One region of the Bradyrhizobium sp. WSM2793 genome, then DNA from elsewhere that is predicted to be linked to it. Evidence: predicted binding sites of a transcription regulator. Region 1 holds the regulator's gene; each other region holds the start of a gene.
The links. The regulator PhoB, encoded in region 1, activates phosphate uptake and scavenging genes when phosphate is short. The targets are predictions, from matches to a motif close to TGTCATNNANCTGTCAT.
Positions count from the first base shown of each region.

Region 2: the regulator PhoB is predicted to act here: its motif matches at 2,450-2,466, upstream of A3AS_RS0117560 (DUF2794 domain-containing protein).
Region 3: the regulator PhoB is predicted to act here: its motif matches at 2,769-2,785, upstream of A3AS_RS0110840 (DUF47 domain-containing protein).
Region 4: the regulator PhoB is predicted to act here: its motif matches at 2,558-2,574, upstream of A3AS_RS0101755 (Orn/Lys/Arg decarboxylase N-terminal domain-containing protein).

Region 1 covers NZ_KB902771.1:218,765-223,921, forward strand. The annotation lists gene pstA (phosphate ABC transporter permease PstA) at 1-713, shown strand, start outside; gene pstB (phosphate ABC transporter ATP-binding protein PstB) at 710-1,528, shown strand; gene phoU (phosphate signaling complex protein PhoU) at 1,540-2,256, shown strand; gene phoB (phosphate regulon transcriptional regulator PhoB) at 2,280-2,987, shown strand; gene A3AS_RS0107140 (GcrA family cell cycle regulator) at 3,220-3,732, opposite strand; gene A3AS_RS0107145 (aspartate aminotransferase family protein) at 4,189-5,157, shown strand, end outside.
Region 2 covers NZ_KB902782.1:51,453-56,609, reverse strand. The annotation lists gene acnA (aconitate hydratase AcnA) at 1-903, shown strand, start outside; gene A3AS_RS0117565 (thioredoxin family protein) at 1,138-1,914, shown strand; gene A3AS_RS0117560 (DUF2794 domain-containing protein) at 2,530-2,898, shown strand; gene A3AS_RS0117555 (GNAT family N-acetyltransferase) at 3,108-3,638, opposite strand; gene A3AS_RS0117550 (Bax inhibitor-1/YccA family protein) at 3,967-4,758, opposite strand; gene A3AS_RS0117545 (ABC transporter permease) at 5,040-5,157, opposite strand, start outside.
Region 3 covers NZ_KB902775.1:143,979-149,135, reverse strand. The annotation lists gene A3AS_RS0110855 (ABC transporter substrate-binding protein) at 1-761, shown strand, start outside; gene A3AS_RS0110850 (branched-chain amino acid ABC transporter permease) at 838-1,701, shown strand; gene A3AS_RS0110845 (branched-chain amino acid ABC transporter permease) at 1,703-2,671, shown strand; gene A3AS_RS0110840 (DUF47 domain-containing protein) at 2,828-3,472, shown strand; gene A3AS_RS0110835 (inorganic phosphate transporter) at 3,484-4,491, shown strand; gene sugE (quaternary ammonium compound efflux SMR transporter SugE) at 4,484-4,798, opposite strand; gene A3AS_RS0110825 (peptide chain release factor 3) at 4,965-5,157, shown strand, end outside.
Region 4 covers NZ_KB902768.1:397,374-402,530, forward strand. The annotation lists gene A3AS_RS0101750 (GNAT family N-acetyltransferase) at 1-151, opposite strand, end outside; gene A3AS_RS0101755 (Orn/Lys/Arg decarboxylase N-terminal domain-containing protein) at 158-2,512, opposite strand; gene A3AS_RS0101760 (xanthine dehydrogenase family protein molybdopterin-binding subunit) at 2,613-4,817, opposite strand; gene A3AS_RS0101765 (xanthine dehydrogenase family protein subunit M) at 4,825-5,157, opposite strand, start outside.

The DNA of each region.
Region 1 (5,157 bases):
TCAATCTTCAGATCTTCGTCGCGGATACGCCGCCGCCCGGTTCGACCGAAGGCGGCCTGCGCAACGCGATCGTCGGTTCGATCATCATGACGTTGATCGGCGTCGGCATCGGCGCGCCGCTCGGCCTGTTCGCCGGCACCTACCTTGCCGAATACGGCCGCAACGACAAGCTGACCTCGGTGATCCGCTTCATCAACGACATCCTGCTCTCGGCGCCCTCGATCATCATCGGCCTGTTCATCTATGGCGCGGTGGTGGTGCCGATGCGTGGCTTCTCCGCGATCGCGGGCGCGCTCGCGCTCGCCGTCATCGTGATCCCGGTCGTGCTGCGCACCACCGAGGACATGCTGCTGCTGGTGCCGAATCCCCTGCGCGAGGCGGCCTCGGCGCTCGGCCTGCCGCGCTCGCTGGTGATCAAGCGTATCGCCTATCGTGCGGCCCGGTCGGGCCTCATCACCGGCGTGCTGCTCGCCACCGCCCGCGTCGCCGGCGAGACCGCGCCGCTGCTCTTCACCGCGCTGTCGAACCAGTTCTTCAGCCTCGGCCTGAACAAGACGATGGCCAACCTGCCGGTTACCATCAACAACTTCGTCCAGAGCCCCTATGCCTATTGGAAGCAGCTCGCCTGGAGCGGCGCGCTGCTGATCACGCTCACCGTGCTTGCCCTGAACATTGGCGCGCGCATCCTCGGCGCCGAGAGGACTGCAAAATGACCGACCTGTCCGTATCCATGAGTTCCAACGCTCATCTGGCCTCGCAGCCGCTGCCGGAAGCCCCGGCCAAGGTGACGGTGCGCAATCTCAATTTCTATTACGGCGAGCACCACGCGCTGAAGAACATCAACCTGACGCTGGGCGCCAACCGCGTCACGGCGTTCATCGGCCCGTCGGGCTGCGGCAAGTCGACCCTGCTGCGCATCTTCAACCGGATGTACGACCTCTATCCGGGCCAGCGCGCCACCGGCCAGCTCATGCTGGACCAGACCAACGTCCTCGACCCCAGGCTCGACCTCAATCTGCTGCGCGCCCGGGTCGGCATGGTGTTCCAGAAGCCGACGCCGTTCCCGATGACGATCTACGAGAACATCGCCTTCGGCATCCGCCTCTACGAGAAGATCTCGAAGTCCGAGATGGACGACCGCGTCGAGAAGGCACTGCGCGGCGGCGCGCTGTGGAACGAGGTCAAGGACAAGCTCAACGCCTCCGGCCTGTCGCTCTCCGGCGGCCAGCAGCAGCGCCTGTGCATCGCCCGCACCGTCGCGGTGCGTCCTGAAGTGATTTTGTTCGACGAGCCCTGCTCGGCGCTCGATCCGATCTCGACCGCCAAGGTCGAGGAGCTGATCCAGGAACTGTCCGAGAACTACACGATCGCGATCGTCACCCACAACATGCAGCAGGCGGCGCGCGTCTCCGACAAGACCGCCTTCATGTATCTCGGCGAGCTGATCGAGTTCGACGACACCAGCAAGATCTTCACGTCGCCGAGCGACCGGCGCACGCAGGATTACATCACCGGCCGGTTCGGCTGAGGAGACGCGACATGGGTACTGAACATACCGCAAAGGCTTTCGACACCGACCTCCAGGAGCTCACCCGCCTGGTCGCCGAGATGGGCGGCATCGCCGAGCGCATGATCGTCGATTCCGTCGACGCGCTGATCCGCCGCGACGTCGCGCTCGGCCAGCGCGTCGTCACCATCGACGCCGAGCTCGACGCGCTGCAGAAGCGCATCGAGGAACGCGCGGTGCTCACCATCGCCCGCCGGCAGCCGATGGCGGTGGATCTGCGCGAGATCGTCGGCGCCATGCGCGTTGCGACCGACCTCGAGCGCATCGGCGACCTCGCCAAGAACATGGGCAAGCGCGTCGCCGCGCTGGAGACCGACTTCCATCCGCTGAAGCTGTTCCGCGGCCTGGAGCACATGACCGACCTCGTGCAGCAGCAGGTCAAGTCGGTGCTGGATGCCTATGCCGCGCATGACCTGCCGGCGGCGATGGCGGTGTGGAAGGGCGACGAGGAGGTCGACGCGATCTGCACCTCGCTGTTCCGCGAGCTCCTCACCTACATGATGGAGGATCCGCGCAACATCTCGTTCTGCATCCATCTGATGTTCTGCGCCAAGAACATCGAGCGGATCGGCGACCACGCCACCAACATCGCCGAGACCGTGTTCTACATGATCGAGGGCCAGGCGATCACCGACAAGCGGCCGAAGGGCGACATGACCACCTTCGCCACGACGGTCCCGAATACCTGAAGACTTGAAGGAGCGACGACCCGATGGGCGCACGCATTATGGTGGTTGAGGACGAGGAAGCTCTCACCGAGCTGCTTCGCTACAACCTCGAAGGCGACGGCTATGACGTCGAGACGGTCATGCGCGGCGACGACGCCGACACCCGCCTCAAGGAGCACATCCCGGACCTGATCGTGCTCGACTGGATGCTGCCGGGCCTGTCGGGCATCGAGCTGTGCCGCCGCCTGCGCACCCGGCCCGACACCAAGCAGCTCCCGATCATCATGCTCACCGCGCGCGGCGAGGAGAGCGAGCGGGTGCGGGGGCTTGCGACCGGCGCCGACGACTACATCGTCAAGCCGTTCTCGGTGCCGGAGCTTCTGGCGCGCGTGAAGGGCCTGCTGCGGCGCGCCAGTCCTGAGCGGCTCGCGACAGTGCTGGCCTATGGCGACATCGAGCTCGACCGCGACAAGCGCCGCGTGGCGCGCTCGGGCCGGCCGATCGATCTCGGCCCGACCGAATATCGCCTGCTGGAGTTCTTCCTGGAGCATCCCGGCCGCGTGTTCTCGCGCGAGCAGCTGCTCGACAGCGTCTGGGGTCGCGACATCTACATCGATGAGCGCACTGTCGACGTCCATATCGGCCGCTTGCGCAAGCTGCTCAATCTCGGCCGCGAGCAGGACCCGATCCGCACCGTCCGCGGCGCCGGCTACGCGCTCGACGACCGCTTCGCGAAGGCGGAGCAGACGTAAGGTTTGCTGGCGTTGGCTTTGGCGGGCCGCCGCCGCATTCTCCGGCGTCGTCCCTGCGAAAGCAGGGACCCATAACCACAGGCAGTGGTTTGGCGAAGACCCGGAGTGACCATCTCGCGCGACAACTGCGCCTTGTGGTTATGGATCCCCGCGTTCGCGGGGATGACACCGAGTTGGTGGAGCCGTCATCGTGTGACGGCTGCAGTCTTGACGATCAGAGAATTCCGCGAACTCAGCGCGGACCCGGCTTCGCCGGCGCGCGCCGGCGATCCGCCGCCGGCTGATACGCCACGCGCGAGTGCTGGGCGCAGTAGGGCAGGCCGGACAGTGCCTTGCCGCCGCAGAAGAAGAAATCCGGGCTCGAGGGATCGCCGACCGGCCAGTGGCAGGTCGCCTCGTTGAGCTCGAGCAGCGACAGCCGCTGGCCCATCGGCACCACGTTGTCGTAGGTGACGGGTTCGGCCTCCACCTCGACCTCGAAGGCCTGCGCCAGCGCGGTGTTGCCGCGCGCGATGGGGCGGGTCACCCGCATCATGTGCTGCGCGGGACGCGCCTTGCGCGGCCGGGGCGCTGCCGATGAAGGGCTCTTGGCGCGGCCGGACAGACCCAGCCTGTGCACTTTGCCGATCACGGCATTGCGGGTCACATTGCCGAGCTCAGCTGCGATCTGGCTGGCCGAAAGTCCGGCCTCCCAGAGCTTTTTCAGCTGCTCGACGCGATCGTCGGACCAGGTCAAAACCGTCATTGCACCCTTTCCCTCGCTACGCGCCAGCCATCCTGGGGCCTCGCAGCGATTGCCTAAGCCTTCAAAAACCCGTGCCGTCAGAATCCCTTAAGGCTCGCCGGGCGCGTGACTGACGCCCGAACGTTTACGCCGGTACAAGAGGACTCTTGGGATCAGAACCGCTGCACGAGATGTCGTATCTGACAATCCAAACGCTACAATATGGCGTGACTCCCGCGCAAGAGTCCGCCGACTCGCTTCCACATGTTCCGTGGTGAAAACCCGCAAAATCGGCACCGCAAGACTACGGATTCAGCGTTTCCTGAGGCTTTCCGGGCGGCATTGACACCCGTCTTGCCAAGCATAAGATAGTCCCGCGTGCCGCCCTTAAAAGGCGGCACGTTTCGTTTTCCGGGCCGGTCGATGGTGCGTTGCGCAATGCACGCGTCACACCGTCCGCAACATTCAAGTGACATCATGACTAACAGCGCAGCGCCGCATTTGCTCCCCGTTTTCGCCAGAGCCGACCTCGGCTTCGAGCGCGGCGAAGGCTGCTGGCTGATCGCGACCAATGGCGATCGCTATCTCGATTTCACCTCGGGCGTAGCTGTGAATGCGCTCGGCCATTGCCACCCGCATCTGGTCAAGGCGCTGCAGGAGCAGGCGACGAAGCTCTGGCACATGTCGAACCTGTTCCAGAGCCCGGACGGCGAGAAGCTCGCGAGCCGGCTTTGCAACGAAAGCTTTGCCGACTTCGTGTTCTTCTGCAATTCGGGCGCCGAAGCGCTGGAAGGTGTGATCAAGCTGGTCCGCCATCATCACTTCTCCAAGGGGCATCCGGAACGTTATCGCATCATCACCTTCGAAGGCGCCTTCCACGGCCGCACGCTGGCAACGCTGGCCGCGACCGGCTCTGCAAAATATCTCGAAGGCTTCGGCTCGCCCATGGAAGGCTTCGACCAGGTGCCGCATGGCGATATCGAGGCCGTCAAGAAGGCGATCGGCCCGCACACCGCCGGCATCCTGATCGAGCCGATCCAGGGCGAGGGCGGCGTGCGCTCGGCAACGCCGACCTTCCTCAAGGCGTTGCGCCAGCTTTGCGACGAGAAGGGCCTGCTGCTCGCCTTCGACGAGGTGCAGACCGGCATGGGCCGCAGCGGCGATCTGTTCGCCTATCGGCGCACCGGCGTCACGCCTGACGTGATGTCGCTGGCAAAGGCGCTCGGCGGCGGCTTCCCGATCGGCGCAGTGCTGGCGACCGCGGATGCGGCAGCCGGCATGGGGCCCGGCTCGCACGGCTCGACCTTCGGCGGCAATCCGCTGGCGATCTCCGCGGCCAATGCGGTGCTCGACGTCATGCTCCAGCCCGGCTTCTTCGACCACGTGCAGAAGATGTCGCTGCTGCTGAAGCAGAAGCTCGCCGCCGTGATCGACCGTCATGGCGAT
Region 2 (5,157 bases), on a different contig from region 1:
AAGAAGTTCGTGACCGCGTCGATCTTCAAGAAGAAGTATGCCGACGTGTTCAAGGGCGACACCAACTGGCGCAAGATCAAGACCGTCGAGAGCGAGACCTATCGCTGGAACATGTCTTCGACCTATGTGCAGAACCCGCCTTATTTCGACGGCATGAAGAAGGAGCCGGAGCCGGTCACCGACATCGTCGAGGCCCGCATCCTCGCCATGTTCGGCGACAAGATAACCACCGACCACATCTCGCCGGCCGGTTCGATCAAGCTTACCTCTCCGGCTGGAAAATATCTCAGCGAGCACCAGGTGCGTCCCGCCGACTTCAACCAGTACGGCACGCGCCGCGGCAATCATGAAGTGATGATGCGCGGCACCTTCGCCAACATCCGCATCAAGAACTTCATGTTGAAGGGCGCGGATGGAAATATCCCCGAGGGCGGCCTGACCAAGCACTGGCCCGACGGCGAGCAGATGTCGATCTACGACGCCGCGATGAAGTACCAGCAGGAGCAGGTGCCGCTGGTGGTGTTCGCCGGCGCCGAATACGGCAACGGCTCCTCGCGCGACTGGGCCGCCAAGGGCACGCGCCTGCTCGGCGTGCGCGCCGTGATCTGCCAGAGCTTCGAGCGCATCCATCGCTCCAACCTGGTCGGCATGGGCGTGCTGCCGCTGACCTTCGAGGAGGGCACCTCCTGGTCGTCGCTCGGCCTGAAGGGCGACGAGAAGGTCACGCTGCGTGGCCTCGTCGGCGATCTCAAGCCGCGCCAGAAGCTGACCGCGGAGATCGTCTCCGGCGACGGTTCGCTGCAGCGCGTTTCGCTGCTCTGCCGCATCGATACGCTGGACGAGCTCGACTACTACCGGAACGGCGGTATCCTGCACTACGTGCTGCGCAAGCTCGCGGCCTAAGCGCGAATTTGTGAACGGTGGCTCACCGCGACGTGAGTAGAAGGTTAAACGAAGGCGGCCTATCACAAGGCCGCCTTCGTGCGTTTGCGGCATGCTCCAGATGGGCCCGCCCGGCGGAAAACCTCCTTTCGGACGGTTGGCCTGGACGGTCGAGTGTGTCGCGCCCCGTAAGACTACGGTGACCATCCGGCGATAAGTTTTCCTTCCCACGAGCAATGGTGTGCGGCGTTCGACATGACAACAATGACGGCTTCTCATCTGGTTTCACGTTGGTCCGGTGCTCTCTGGTCGGGAGCTCTCGGCATCTGTGCGATTGTCGCCGTCATCCGTCCTGCCGAAGCCGATCCCCGCGCCGTTGTCGAATTGTTTACCTCGCAGGGCTGCTCCTCCTGCCCGCCCGCCGACCAGATCATCGGCGATCTCTCCAAAGACCCGTCGATCATCGCGCTGAGCATGCCGATCGACTATTGGGACTATCTGGGTTGGAAGGACACGCTGGCGGATTCACGCTTCTCTGCACGGCAGCGTGCTTACTCGCGCATGCGCGGCGACCGCGAGGTCTACACGCCGCAGGTTGTGGTCAACGGCTCCACCCATGTCATCGGCAGCGATCGTGCCGGCATCGAGAGCGCGATCGGCAAGACCGACAAGGGCACGGGCGTGATGAGCGTGCCGGTGACGATGTCGCTCGCGGGCAAGCAGATCAACGTATCGGTGGCGGCGAGCAACGAGCCGGCCGTCTCGCAAGGCGAGGTCTGGATCTGTTCGATCGCCAAGTCAGTCCCGATCGCAATCACCCGCGGCGAGAATCGCGGACAGCAGGTCACCTATCACAACGTGGTGCGCAACCTGCTCAAGGTCGGTGACTGGACCGGGCGTTCGGAAAGCTGGACGGTGCCGATCGAGAACCTCACGCGCGACGGCGTCGACGGCGCGGTGGTCTATGTCCAGGACGGCAGCCGCGAGAAGCCCGGCACGATGCTGGGTGCGGCCTACACGTCGCTGCACTGATTTCAATTCTCTAGCGTCGTACTCACTGCCCACCCTCATGGTGAGGAGCGCGCTCTTGCGCGCGTCTACCGGACGATGTTTCGCATCGCCGTGAGAACCATGCCGGCCCCGCTCATGCGGTTGGGCCTCGATCCTTCGAGACGCCACGCGAAGGGAGCGCGGCTCCTCAGGATGAGGGGAGAGACTGTTGGCGCTGATGAGAGGAGAATTTCGCCGGGGCAGAAACATCCCGACACAAACAAAAAAGGACCAACTTGCGTTGGCCCTCCTTGTCGCGCGTACAGACCCGATCCTGTTCGACCCCGGGGGGCTGGGGGCTGAGGAATCCGGAACCGAAAGGACCGGGTCAACGCACGGGAGTCTTTTCGCAATGCAGGGCGGCAGTCGCTAGGCGGAAAAGCGGCGAGAGTATGATTCCTGCTAACGATCCCGTGACGGTTTGCCGCGAGGGAGTTCCACCATAGCGTGTGCCCCGATTCGTAACCGATTCGACCGGTTGAATCAGGAGCCCCTTGCGGCGGTGGCCGGTTGGCGCAATCATGCAGCTGTCATGATCCAGGTTCCGGGGACGGTCTTCGCGGATTCGGGTCATGCCGTGCGATGAGGAAGCGCTCCATGAGTCTGTCGGAGGATGCCGATCCGAGCGAGCAGCGCGCGGCGGCCCGCCCCGCCGCGGCGGCGACGCAACTGAGCCGGGTGACGTTCAACCGGCTCGAGCTGCATCGTATTCTCAATCTCTACGGCCGCATGGTCGCCGACGGCGAATGGCGCGATTATGCCATCGACTTCCTGAGGGATCGCGCCGTGTTCTCTGTCTATCGCCGTGCCTCGGAAGTGCCGATCTATCGCATCGAGAAGGATCCGCGGCTGGCGCGCAAGCAGGGCATGTACAGCGTGATCTCGGCGACCGGCCTGATCCTGCGCCGCGGCCACGAGCTGGAGCGCGTGCTGCTGGTGATCGATCGGAAGCTGGCGGTGGTGTAGCCACATTGACGGTGCCGTAGGGTGGGCAAAGGCGCATTGCGCCGTGCCCACGTCCTTTCTCTATCGCCGCAAGCCGTGGGCACGCTTGCGCTTTGCCCACCCTACGACAGCAGTGATGTGGCGAATTCTTCGTAGCCCGGATGAGCGCAGCGACATCCGGGTTTTGTCTCGCGGTGGTCCCGGGTATCGCTTTGCCCACCCTACGAGATCTACTTTGTCGGCACCGTCTTCGCGCCCTCGCCGAGGTCGCGCTGCATCATCACCGTATCAAGCCAGCGGCCGAATTTCAGCCCGACATTGGGATGCGTGCCGATCATCTTGAAGCCGCCCTTGGTGTGCACGCCGATCGAGCCGGCATTGGCGGAATCGCCGATCACCGCGATCATCTGGCGGAAGCCGCGCGCCTCGCATTCGGCGACCAGCCGCTCCAGCAGCTTTGATCCGACACCGCGGCGGTGGAAGGAGGGATCGAGATAGATCGAGTTCTCGACCGTGAAGCGGTAAGCCGGGCGCGGGCGGTAGGCGCCGGCATAGGCATAGCCGGCCACGCGGCCGTCGAGGATAGCGACGAAATAGGGATAGCCGCCGTCGACCAGCGCGCGATAACGGCGCGTCATCTCCACGAGGTCGGGCGGCTCCAGCTCGAATGTCGCGGTGCCCTCGCGGACAGCCTGCTGGTAGATGGCGGTGATGGCGGGAAGGTCGGCCTCGGTTGTAGGTCTGATTTCAGGTGCGGACATGGCGGCAAGATTAGAGCCTTCCCGCTTCCGCTGAAAGGGGCAACGGTGTTGCCCCACCCGTCATTGCGAACGCATCGAAGCAATCCAGAAATGCATCCGCGGAGGGACTCTGGATTGCTTCGCTGCGCCCGCAATGACGAGGAGGAAAGGCGGCACTCGTGGCCTTGTCGCCCGGATGGAGGGAAGCGTAATCCGGGGCCGCCTTATCCGCGGAAAGGACTGTCCCGGATTGCCTGCGCTCCATCCGGGCTACAAGCGCCACCCCACCCCCCAAACAAAAACCCCGGCCTTTCGGCCGGGGTTCGTATCCGTTCTCTCGTCGTTGCGCTTAGTCGCGCTGACCGAGGAGCTGCAGCAGCAGCGTGAACAGGTTGATGAAGTTCAGGTACAGCGACAGCGCGCCGGTGATGGCCGCACGCTCTGCGATGTCACCGCCGGCCGAAGCGTAGCCGTAGATGTAGTCGTTCTTCAGCCGCTGGGTATCCCAGGCGGTGAGGCCCGCGAACACCAGCACGCCGACCACCGACACGATGAACTGCAGCATCGAGCTCGCCAGGAACAGGTTCACCAGGCTCGCGATGATGATGCCGATCAGGCCCATGAACAGGAACGAGCCCATGCCGGTCAGGTCACGCTTGGTGGTGTAGCCGTAGAGGCTCAGCGCACCGAAGGTGGCCGCAGTGATGAAGAACACCCGCACGATCGAGGTGTGCGTGAACACCAGGAAGATCGACGACAGCGAGATGCCCATCAGCGCCGCGAACACCCAGAACAGGATCTGGGCGGTCGAGGGAGCGAGACGGTTGATGCCCGCCGAGATCACGAACACCATGGCGAGCGGCGCGAGCATGAACAGCCATTTCAGCGGGCTGACGAACATCGCGTAGCCGAACGGGGTCAGGAACAGCTTGCCGACGCGGACGGATTCCGCCGTCGGAACGTCGGTCACGGCAGCCATGTAGACACCGAGCGCGGCAAGGCCGGTGATGGCGAGGCCAATGCTCATGTAGTTGTAGATGCGCAGCATATAGGCGCGCAGGCCAGCATCGACCGTCGCGGCGTCAACACGCCCGGCGGCCCTGCCGAAAGGAGAAGCGTAGTTACGGTCTAGGTCCGACATGGTCGAATTCCCGTTGGTTGGTCCGGTCCGGCACGAGGGTCGCCATGCCGCCGGTTCGTCAAACTCTATCTCGGATACCGACGCCAACCGACTAAATTTTGGCTAACAATCGGGGCTCCGAACCCATTCGATATGTGGGAAACTAACACATTAGCTGCAACCTTCCACGCGCGGCTGAATGTCGCCCTTGGCGGCAATCCTGACGCGAACCTGACGGGCAGTCGTGGTTAATCGCAGAAATCGTGCGATTCTGCTCTCGCGCAGCCATCCGCTACATTTTGTCACAAATTCCGCAACACCGTGGCGGGCTTTTTGTTCAACGCCAGCAGCGTGCCCGCGAGCCCGAGTCCGACCGTGACGACGAGCGCGGCCGCGACCACGCCGGCCGCGCTGCCGGCC
Region 3 (5,157 bases), on a different contig from region 1:
GTACCGGGCAGGCGCTGGTGAAGGCGGGCGGCGACACATGGTATTTTCTCACCGCGGACTACGCCTTTGGCCATGCCCTCGAGCGCGACACCGCCGCAGTCGTGGTGAAGTCGGGCGGCAAGGTGATCGGCAATGTCAAGCATCCCCTGAATACTGCCGACTTCTCGTCGTTCCTGCTTCAGGCGCAGGCCTCCAAAGCCAAGATCATCGGCATGGCGAATGCCGGCGGCGACACCACCAACACCATCAAGCAGGCGGCGGAGTTCGGCATCGTCTCGGGCGGCCAGAAGCTTGCGGGCCTGCTGCTCTTCATCACCGACGTGCACTCGCTCGGTCTGAAGGTGGCGCAGGGCCTGAATTTCACCGAGACCTTCTATTGGGACATGAACGACGGTACGCGCGCGTTCTCCAAGCGCTTCTCCGAGCGCATGAAGAACAAGGCGATGCCCTCGATGGTGCAGGCCGGCGTCTACTCGGGTCTGCTGCACTATTTCAAGGCGCTGGAGGCGATGGGCGGCAATCCGCATGACGGGGCCAAGGTGGTCGCCAAGATGAAGGAGACGCCGACGGACGATCCGCTGTTCGGCAAGGGAACGATCCGCGGGGACGGTCGCAAGCTGCATCCCGCCTATCTGTTCGAGGTCAAGAAGCCCGAGGAATCCAAAGGGCCCTGGGACTATTACAAGCTGATCGGCACGACGGCCGCGGATCAGGCGTTCCGGCCGCTGTCCGAGAGCGTCTGTCCGCTCGTGAAGAAGTAAGTGTGATGATGCGAGCCGGCGCTACGGCGCCGGCTTGCTCTTGGGGAACGACGAGAAGGGACCGGGTGCGGGATCGATGCAGGCTCTATACGCTCAGCTACTGGTGGGACTGATCAACGGCTCGTTCTACGCGCTGCTCAGTCTCGGGCTTGCCGTGATTTTCGGCATGCTGAACATCATCAATTTCGCCCATGGCGCGCTCTACATGATGGGCGCCTTCGTTGCCTATTTCCTGTTGAGCCTCGGTGGCATCAACTACTGGTGGGCACTGCTGATCGCACCCGTGATCGTCGGCATCTTCGGCATGATCCTGGAAAGGACCATGCTGCAATGGCTGACCGGGCTCGACCATCTCTACGGCCTGCTCCTGACCTTCGGCATCGCGCTGATCGTGCAGGGCGTGTTCCAGAATTATTTCGGCTCCTCCGGCCTGCCTTACGCCATTCCGGACCAGCTCAAGGGCGGCATGAATCTGGGCTTCATGTTCTTGCCGATCTATCGCGGCTGGGTGGTCGTGTTCTCGCTGGTCGTATGTCTGGCGACATGGTTCCTGATCGAGAAGACCCAGCTCGGCGCTTACCTGCGCGCCGCCACCGAAAATCCGACGCTGGTGCGTGCCTTCGGCATCAACGTGCCGCGCATGATCACGCTGACCTATGGTCTCGGCGTCGGCCTTGCCGCGCTCGCGGGCGTGCTGTCGGCGCCGATCAACCAGGTGCGACCGCTGATGGGCGCCGACCTGATTATCGTGGTGTTCGCGGTGGTCGTGATCGGCGGCATGGGTTCGATCATGGGCTCCATCATCACCGGCTTCGCGCTCGGCGTGATCGAGGGTCTGACCAAGTATTTCTATCCCGAGGCCTCCAACACCGTCGTGTTCGTGCTGATGGTGCTGGTGCTCTTGGTGAAGCCAACGGGATTGACGGGAAGGGCGGCCTGATATGACAACCCTGACGGACGACACGCTGCCGGTGCCCCCTCGCGCGATGCGCGACGAGATGATCGCTTTCGTAGTGATGGCGCTGCTGCTGGCGTCGGTACCATTCACGGGCGTCTACCCGTTCTTCGTGATGCAGGCGCTGTGCTTTGCGCTGCTCGCCTGCGCCTTCAATCTGCTGGTCGGCTATGGCGGCCTGCTGTCGTTCGGCCACGCCATGTTCCTGGGGACCGCTGGCTATTGCTGCGCGCATGCGCTGAAAGTGTGGGCGTTGCCGCCTGAGCTCGGCATCCTCGTCGGCATCGCCGCGGCTTTCGTGCTCTCGATCATCACCGGCTACATCTCGATCCGCCGCCAGGGCATCTATTTCTCGATGATCACCCTGGCTCTGTCACAACTCCTGTACTTCATCTACCTCCAGGCCCCGTTCACCCACGGTGAGGACGGCATCCAGGGCATCCCGCAGGGACGCATGTTCGGCGTCTTCGATCTGTCCAAGCCGACGGTGCTCTATTACGTCGTGCTGGTCGGGTTCCTTGCCGGCTTCCTGTTGATCTACCGCATCATCAACTCGCCGTTCGGCGAGGTGCTGAAGTCGATCCGGGAGAACGAGCAGCGCGCGATTTCGCTGGGCTACCGCACCGACCAGTACAAGTTCCTGGCCTTCGTGCTGTCGGGAACGCTGGCCGGTTTTGCCGGTGCGCTGAAGGTCTTTGTGGCGCAGAACGCCTCGCTCACCGACGTCCATTGGTCGATGTCGGGCGAGGTCGTGCTGATGACGCTGGTTGGCGGCCTCGGAACCATCTTCGGCCCCGTGGTCGGTGCCTTCGCGATCATCGCCATGCAGCAATATCTCGCCGGCTTCGGCCAATGGGTGACGGTGATCCAGGGCTCGATCTTCGTGGTCTGCGTGCTCACCTTCCGCCGCGGCGTCATCGGCGAAATCGCGCATTACTTCCGGAGATCGCTCTAACTGGTTGATTTGAAATCGGTTTGCCGGCCGCTTGAAAGCGGTGGATGATCCGGCTCCACGGGCGTGAGATGACACGCGCGCGGATCGAAAATGGTCTATGACAGTTTCATGACGGCCTGACAGGGCCGGGCCATTTCCAACCGGTAGCCTACCCCCATGATGCGATGGTTTCGTGCTTTCCTGCCCAAGGAAGAACGGTTCTTTGACCTGTTTGACCGGCATGCCCAGACGGTGATCCAGGGCTCCATCGCGCTCCAGGGCATGCTGAACGGGGGCGAGGAGACGCCGGTCTATTGCCAGCGCGTCAACCAGTTCGAGAATGATGCCGACAACATCACCCGCGAGGTGCTGACGGCGGTGCGCCGCACCTTCATCACCCCGTTCGACCGCGGCGACATCAAGAACCTGATCACGTCGATGGACGACGCCATCGACCAGATGCAGCAGACCGCCAAGGCGGTGATGCTGTTCGAGGTCCGCACCTTCGAGCCGCCCATGCGCGAGATCGGCGGGCTATTGATCGAATGCGCCAATCTGGTCGGCCGCGCGCTGCCGCTCATGCAATCAATCGGCCCGAACGTCGCCATGCTGACCGCGATCACGGAGGAGCTCGGCAAGCTCGAGGGCCGCGTCGACGATCTCCACGACATCGGTCTGAAGGAGCTGTTCCTCAAGCATCGCGACGGCAATGCGATGGACTTCATCGTCGGCGTCGAGATCTACGACCACCTCGAGAAGGTGGCGGATCGCTTCGACGACGTCGCGAACGAGATCAACAGCATCGTCATCGAGCAAGTTTAGGGCAGGCCGCTGTGGATGCCGCGTTGGGTCTTCCCGTCCTGGTCGGCTTGATCGCCGTCGCGCTGCTGTTCGATTTCCTGAACGGCCTGCACGACGCCGCCAATTCGATCGCGACCATCGTCTCGACCCGCGTGCTGCGGCCGCAATTCGCGGTGTTCTGGGCCGCGTTCTTCAATTTCGTCGCCTTCATGGTGTTCGGACTGCACGTCGCCCAGACCATCGGCACCGGTATCATCGATCCCTCGATCGTCGATGCCCAGGTGATCTTCGCGGCCCTGGTCGGCGCCATCGTCTGGAACCTCGTGACCTGGGCGCTCGGCATCCCGTCCTCGTCGTCGCATGCGCTGATCGGCGGGCTCGTCGGCGGCGGCATGGCCAAAGCCGGGATCTCGGCTGCGGTGTGGAGCGGATTGAGCAAGACGGTACTGGCGATCGTGCTGTCGCCGCTGATCGGCTTCCTGCTGGCGATGATGCTGGTGGCGATCGTGTCCTGGGCCTCGGTGCGCTCGACGCCGTTCGCGGTCGATCGCGCCTTCCGCATCCTGCAATTCGCCTCCGCCTCGCTCTATTCGCTCGGCCATGGCGGCAACGACGCGCAGAAGACCATGGGCATCATCGCGGTGCTGCTCTATTCGCAGGGCCATCTCGGCAGCGACTTCTCGGTGCCGTTCTGGGTGGTGCTGTCCTGCCAGGCGGCGATGGCGCTGGGCACGCTGATGGGCGGCTGGCGCATCGTCCGCACCATGGGCCTGCGCATCACCAAATTGACTCCCATGCAGGGCTTTTGCGCCGAGACCGGCGGGGCCGCGACTTTGTTCATGGCGACCTATCTTGGGGTTCCCGTCTCCACCACGCACACCATCACCGGCGCCATCGTCGGCGTCGGCGCCGCCCGCCGCGTCTCGGCGGTGCGCTGGAACGTTGCCAGCTCGATCGTCTACGCCTGGGTGATCACGATCCCGGCCTCGGCCGTCGTAGCGGCGCTGACCTGGTGGGCGGTCAAGATCTTCGTCAAGTAACCAGCTTCAGCCCGACGATCCCGGCAACGATCAGGGCGATGCTGGCAAGACGAAGGGCGGTGGCCGGCTCCCCGAACAGGACAATGCCCAGCGTTGCGGTGCCGACCGCGCCGATGCCGGTCCACACCGCATAGGCGGTTCCGACGGGCAGCGATTTGAGGGCGAGGCCGAGCAGGATGACGCTGCCAGCCATGGCCGCGAGCGTGACGACGGACGGAACAAGTCTGCTAAAACCCTCGGTGTATTTCAGGCCGATCGCCCAGGTGATCTCGAGAAGACCCGCGACGAACAGGATGCTCCAGGCCATGACGACCCTCCCTTCAAGGCAGGGTCGTCCCCGCGGCTGATGGGCGGGGAGGCCGTCCTCCCCCCAAGGCCAGTATGGCCAAGGCCGATATGGGGCTGGCCGGAAGGCTCCGCAATCACCAAATGAGGCTTGATCAGGCCCGTTTTCCCTGCCACACGCTCCCGCCATGTCCGACATCGCCACCACCACAGCCGAATCGCCGGCCCGTTCCCCGCTTGCCGCTGAAGTGGCGCGGCGGCGCACGTTTGCGATCATCTCCCATCCCGACGCCGGCAAGACCACGCTGACCGAAAAGCTGCTGCTGTTCGGCGGCGCCATCAACCTGGCCGGCCAGGTCAAGGCCAAGGGCGAGCGGCGCA
Region 4 (5,157 bases), on a different contig from region 1:
CCGGCTCGGGCGCACCGGTTCCCTCGATGTCGCGCGCCACGCCGTTGCGGACGTGATGGCGGTAGATCGCCAGCATCGCCTCGACATCGCTGTCGCGTGACGGTCTGACCAGGACGGGTTCGTCACTCGCGCGCGCCGCTGTTTCGTTCATTCGCACCTACTCGGCAACGACGTAAGTATAGAGCCCGATGCGCCCCTGGGCATCGATCTCCTTGTAGACGCCCTGGATCTCGACGTCGAAGCCCGGAAACGTGTTGAAACAGGTTTCGAACATCTTGAGATAATCGACCATGGGCTTGGCCCGTTCCGTCAGCCGCTCGCCGGGCACGATGGTGGCGATGCCCGGCGGATAGACCACGAAAGGGGTGGTCGCGATGCGGCCCGCGATGGCCTCGATCGGCAAATAGTCGACATCGTTCTTGAACAGATAGCGCGCGGCATCGCGGGGCGACATCGCGATCTCAGGCATGTGCTCGGGCATGAACTGCCGGGCCTGAAGCGCGCTGACGTCGGCGGCGCGGAAGAACCGGTGCATCTCGCCGCAGAGATCGCGTAAGCGCACGCCGGCATAGCGCGCCTGCCGCCGCTGATAGAACTCCGGAATGACGTCGGCCAGCAGTGCATTGTCGTCGTGGAGCTTCTTGAAGGCGACAAGGCCCGAGATCAGCGTGCCGGCCTTGCTCGCCTCGACGCCGGGGGTCAGCAGGAAGAGCAGGGAGTTGAGGTCGTTCTTCTCGGGGACGATGCGGTTCTCGCGCAAATATTGCGCCACGACGGGGGCAGGGATGCCGTGCTCGGCATAGGCACCTGAGCGGTCGAAGCCGGGGGTGAGCAGCGTCAGCTTGTTCGGATCTGTCATGGCAAACTCCTCGGCCATGCCGGGGAAGCCGTGCCAGTTGGTATCGGGCGAGAGCTGCCACAGCGCGGCGTTGGTGGCGAGCTCATCGGTCGAGAGGGTTTCCCAGGCGACGTTGTGGACGGCGCCCGGGCGGCCGACATCGGGAATGGCGACGCGGTCGGGAACGAAGGGTTCGAAGAACCAGCGCCGGTCCGGATTCTGCTCTTTCTCTTCGAACTCCCTGCGCATCGCGCGGATCTTCTTGCGCAGCTCGATGCCGAGGCGAATCGTGTCGTCCCACAGCACTTCGCCCGAGCGGCCCTTCATCATCTGCGCACCGACGTCGAGCGAGGCGAACAGCGGATAGAAGGGTGACGTGGAGGCGTGCTGCATGAAGCTTTCGTTGAAGCGGCGGTGCTCGACGCGTCGCTTCTGGCCGCGGATGTGGCGGTCCTTGATGTGGATCTGGGAGGCCTGCGAGAAGCTCGCAAGCTGCTTGTGAGTCGATTGCGTCGCGATGATGCCCGGTGCTTCCGGCGGAAGGTTCGCCAGCCCCATGGCGAAACGGCCGGCATAGAGAGGGTGGAACTTCATGAAGCCGGCCCAGGCCTCGTCGAACAGGATGTACTCGCACAGATGGCCGATGCGCTTCAGGATCATCTCGGCGCTGTGGATCGTCCCATCATAGGTGCACTGTTCGACGACGGCGACGCGGAACGGCCGCTCCTTGCGCCAGGCCTCCTTGTCCGTGACCAGCGGGTGATTGCGGATCGCCTCGCGCAAGGTCTTCTCGTCCAGCACGTCCCAGCGCATCGGGCCGATCAGGCCCCAGGCGTTGCGGATGGTCGGCACGTAAACCGGGACGCCGCCGTTGATCATCAGGGCGCCGTGATGGGCAGCCTTGTGGTTGTTGCGGTCGAACAGCACGAGGTCGCCGTCGGTGACGAGGGCGCCGAGCGCGACCTTGTTCGAGGTCGAGGTGCCGTTGAGCACGAAATAGGTCTTCTCCGCGCCAAAAATCTGCGCGGCTTCCTTTTGCGCCTTCAGCGCCGGCCCCTCGTGGGTGAGGAGGTCGCCGAGATCGAGCACGGAATTGTCGAGGTCGTCCCGGAACACGGATTCGCCGAGATGCTCGACGAAGACCCGGCCGATCGGGCTGCGGTTGTAGAATACGCCGCCATTGTGCCCCGGGCAGGTCCAGAGCTGGTTGCCTTCCTCGGCATAGTCGACCAGCGCGCCAAAGAACGGCGTCTTCAGCGTTTCGGCATATTGCTTGAGCCGGCTGATTAGATTCTTGGCGATGAAGGTCGGCGTTTCCTCGGACAGGAAGACATAGCCGTCGATGAAATCGAGCACCTCGACCGGCAGGTCCTCGAAGCGCTTGCGCCGGATCAGGAGGATGATCGGGAAATCGAGGCCGCGGCGGCGCATCAAATTGATCAGCGCCGAGGTCTTGCCCTCCAGGCCCTTCTTGCCCCAGTCCACCACCATGCAGCCGATCGCGGCGTCGGTCTGCACCGCCATCTCGGCATCCTCGAGCTTGCGCGCCCGGACCACCTCGAAGCCGGAGCGCTGGATCTCCTCGATGATCTGGTTGAAGCGGACGCCTTCGAGATCGTCGGCGTCGAACACTGGTGCGGCGAACAGGAAGTTGAAGCGCTTGAAATAGTCCATGTCGGGTCCTGAATGTGCCAGAGACACAGCTCATCGACACATTCGATGACAGCTGGATGACACTGACCCGATCCAGGCATGGCTCGGATGACAAGGCAGGTCAGCCGAGCAGCTTGTCCAGCGTGATCGGGAAGTGCCGGACACGCTTGCCGGTGGCATGATAGACGGCGTTCGCGATTGCCGCAGGCACGCCCACGATGCCGATCTCGCCGAGACCCTTGACGCCGAGCTTGTTGATTCGGTCGTCCGGCTCGTCGACGAAGATGACGTCGATGTCGTGAATATCGGCATTCACCGGGATGTGGTACTCGGCGATGTTCGCGTTCATGATGCGGCCGAAGCGGTGGTCCATGACCGTCTCCTCGTGCAGCGCCATTCCGATCCCCCAGACCACGCTGCCCATGATCTGGCTGCGGCCTGTCTTGGTATTCAGGATCCGCCCGGCCGCGACGGCGCTCACGACTCGCGTGACCCGAATGACGCCGAGTTCCTCGTCGACCTTCACCTCGGCGAAGACAGCCGAATGCGTGTTGCGGGCGTGCGACTTGTCCTCCGCGAACTGGTTGAGCTTCTGCTTCTCGATCCGCTCGAGCTTGCCGTGACGCATCACATCGGCGATCGAGACAGCGCGGCTCTTGTCGCCGGCCTTGGAAATCGTGCCGTCAACAAGAACCATTTCCGATGCATTGAGGCCGCCAAGTGGCGAGTCAGGTATCGCCTTGGCCAGACGCGCGAGCTCCTGGCGAATGTCCTCGGCCGCTCCCAAGACCGCATGTGCGCTCGAAGCGGCCATCCAGGAGCCGCCCTCGACGGGCGCTTGGGGCAGGGTTGAATCGGCAAGCTTCACGTCGATATTCCCGATCGGCAGCCCGAGGGCGTCGGCCGCGACCTGCGCCATGATGGTGTAGGTGCCGGTGCCGATATCGGACGCGGCGCAGGATACCTCGGCGTGGCCGTTGGCGGTCAGCACGATGCGCACGGCGACCGGCATCTGCAGCGCCTCCCACACCCCTGTCGCCATGCCCCAGCCGACCAGGTCCTTGCCATCGCGCATCACACGCGGCGCGGGATTGCGGCGGGCCCAGCCGAAGGCTTCCGCGCCACGGGCGTAACATTCGCGCAGCTGCTTGCTGGTGAAGGGCAGGTCTTCGCTCTGGTCGCGATCCGAGTAGCACTTCAGGCGCAGCTCGATCGGATCGAGCTTGAGTGCGACGGCCAGCTCGTCCATGGCGCATTCGAGTGCGCAGACGCCCGTTGCCGCGCCCGGCGCACGCATGTCGCAGGGGGTGGGGACGTCCAGGTGGACGAGCTTGTGGGAGAGGCGACTGTTGGGGCTCTTGTAGAGCTGCTGCGCCCAGCCGGTGTCATTGCGTGAGAAATCCTCGTAGCGCGAGGTGACGGCAATGGCTTCGTGCGTGACCGCATCGAGCGTGCCGTCCGACTTTGCGCCGAGCGCGACGCGCTCGATGGTCATCGGCCGGTAGCCGAGCCCATACATCTGCTGCCGCGTCAATACGACACGAACGGATCGCTTCAGCGCGAGGGCGGCAAGCGTTGCCAGCACCACCTGGTGCTGCGGCCGCAGGCCGGAGCCGAAGGCGCCGCCGACATAGGGCGAGACCACGCGGATGTCCTCCGGCTTCATGTCGAACACGCCGCAGAGATATTTATGGACGTTCTGGACGCCCTGCGTCTTGTCGTAGACCGTGAGGCTGCCGCTGCCGTCCCAGACCGCTGTCGTCGCATAGAGCTCCATCGGGTTGTGGTGCTCGGTCGGGAGGACGTAGTCGGCCTCATGGCGAACCGCTGCCCCAGCCAGCGCCGCTGCGGCGTCGCCGCGCGGCTTGTGCGGCTGGTCCACATTGGCGGATGTGCCGCGTTCGGTTTCGAGATCGGTCGCAAACGCCTCCTGCTCGTATTCGACACGCACGCGCGTTGCCGCGAATTTGGCAGTTTCCCAGTCCTCCGCGATGACGAGCGCGATTGGCTGACCGTTGAACTTGACCCTGTCGTCGTAAAGCGGGCGGAAGGGTGAACCCTTCTCCGGCGCCACCTCGTCCTTCCAGGCCTCATCCTTGTCGGCGAGGGCCACGCGATGCGTATGCGTGAGCACGTCGACCACGCCCTTCACCTTCAGCGCGTCGCTGGTGTCGAGCCGAGCGATGCGCCCGCGCGGAACCGTGGCATCGACGATGAAGCCATGGAGGAGGCCGTCTGCCGCGAATTCGCCGGCATATTTGGCGGCGCCAGTGACTTTGGCCCGGCCATCGACGCGGGACGTTGGTGTTCCGACATAGCCGTTCATCGGTCCCTCACGCGATCTTCTTGTGAGCTTGTGACTGTGGTGTGCCGCTTGCGGCCTGCATCAGCGTACGCACGACGGCCCGGCGTGCGAGTTCGAGCTTGAAGCCGTTGTGCGAACCAGCGACCGCTCCCTGCAGCAGCAGATCGGCAGCGCGTCCAAAATGATCCGGCGTTGCCGCCTGGCCGCGCAACGCCGCTTCAGCTTCGAGCCTGCGCCACGGCTTGTGAGCCACACCGCCGAGTGCCAGGCGCGCTTCGCTGATTGCGTTGCCCTCCAGTTCGAGCGCAGCCGCGACCGAGACCAAGGCAAAGGCGTACGACAGCCGGTCACGGATCTTCAG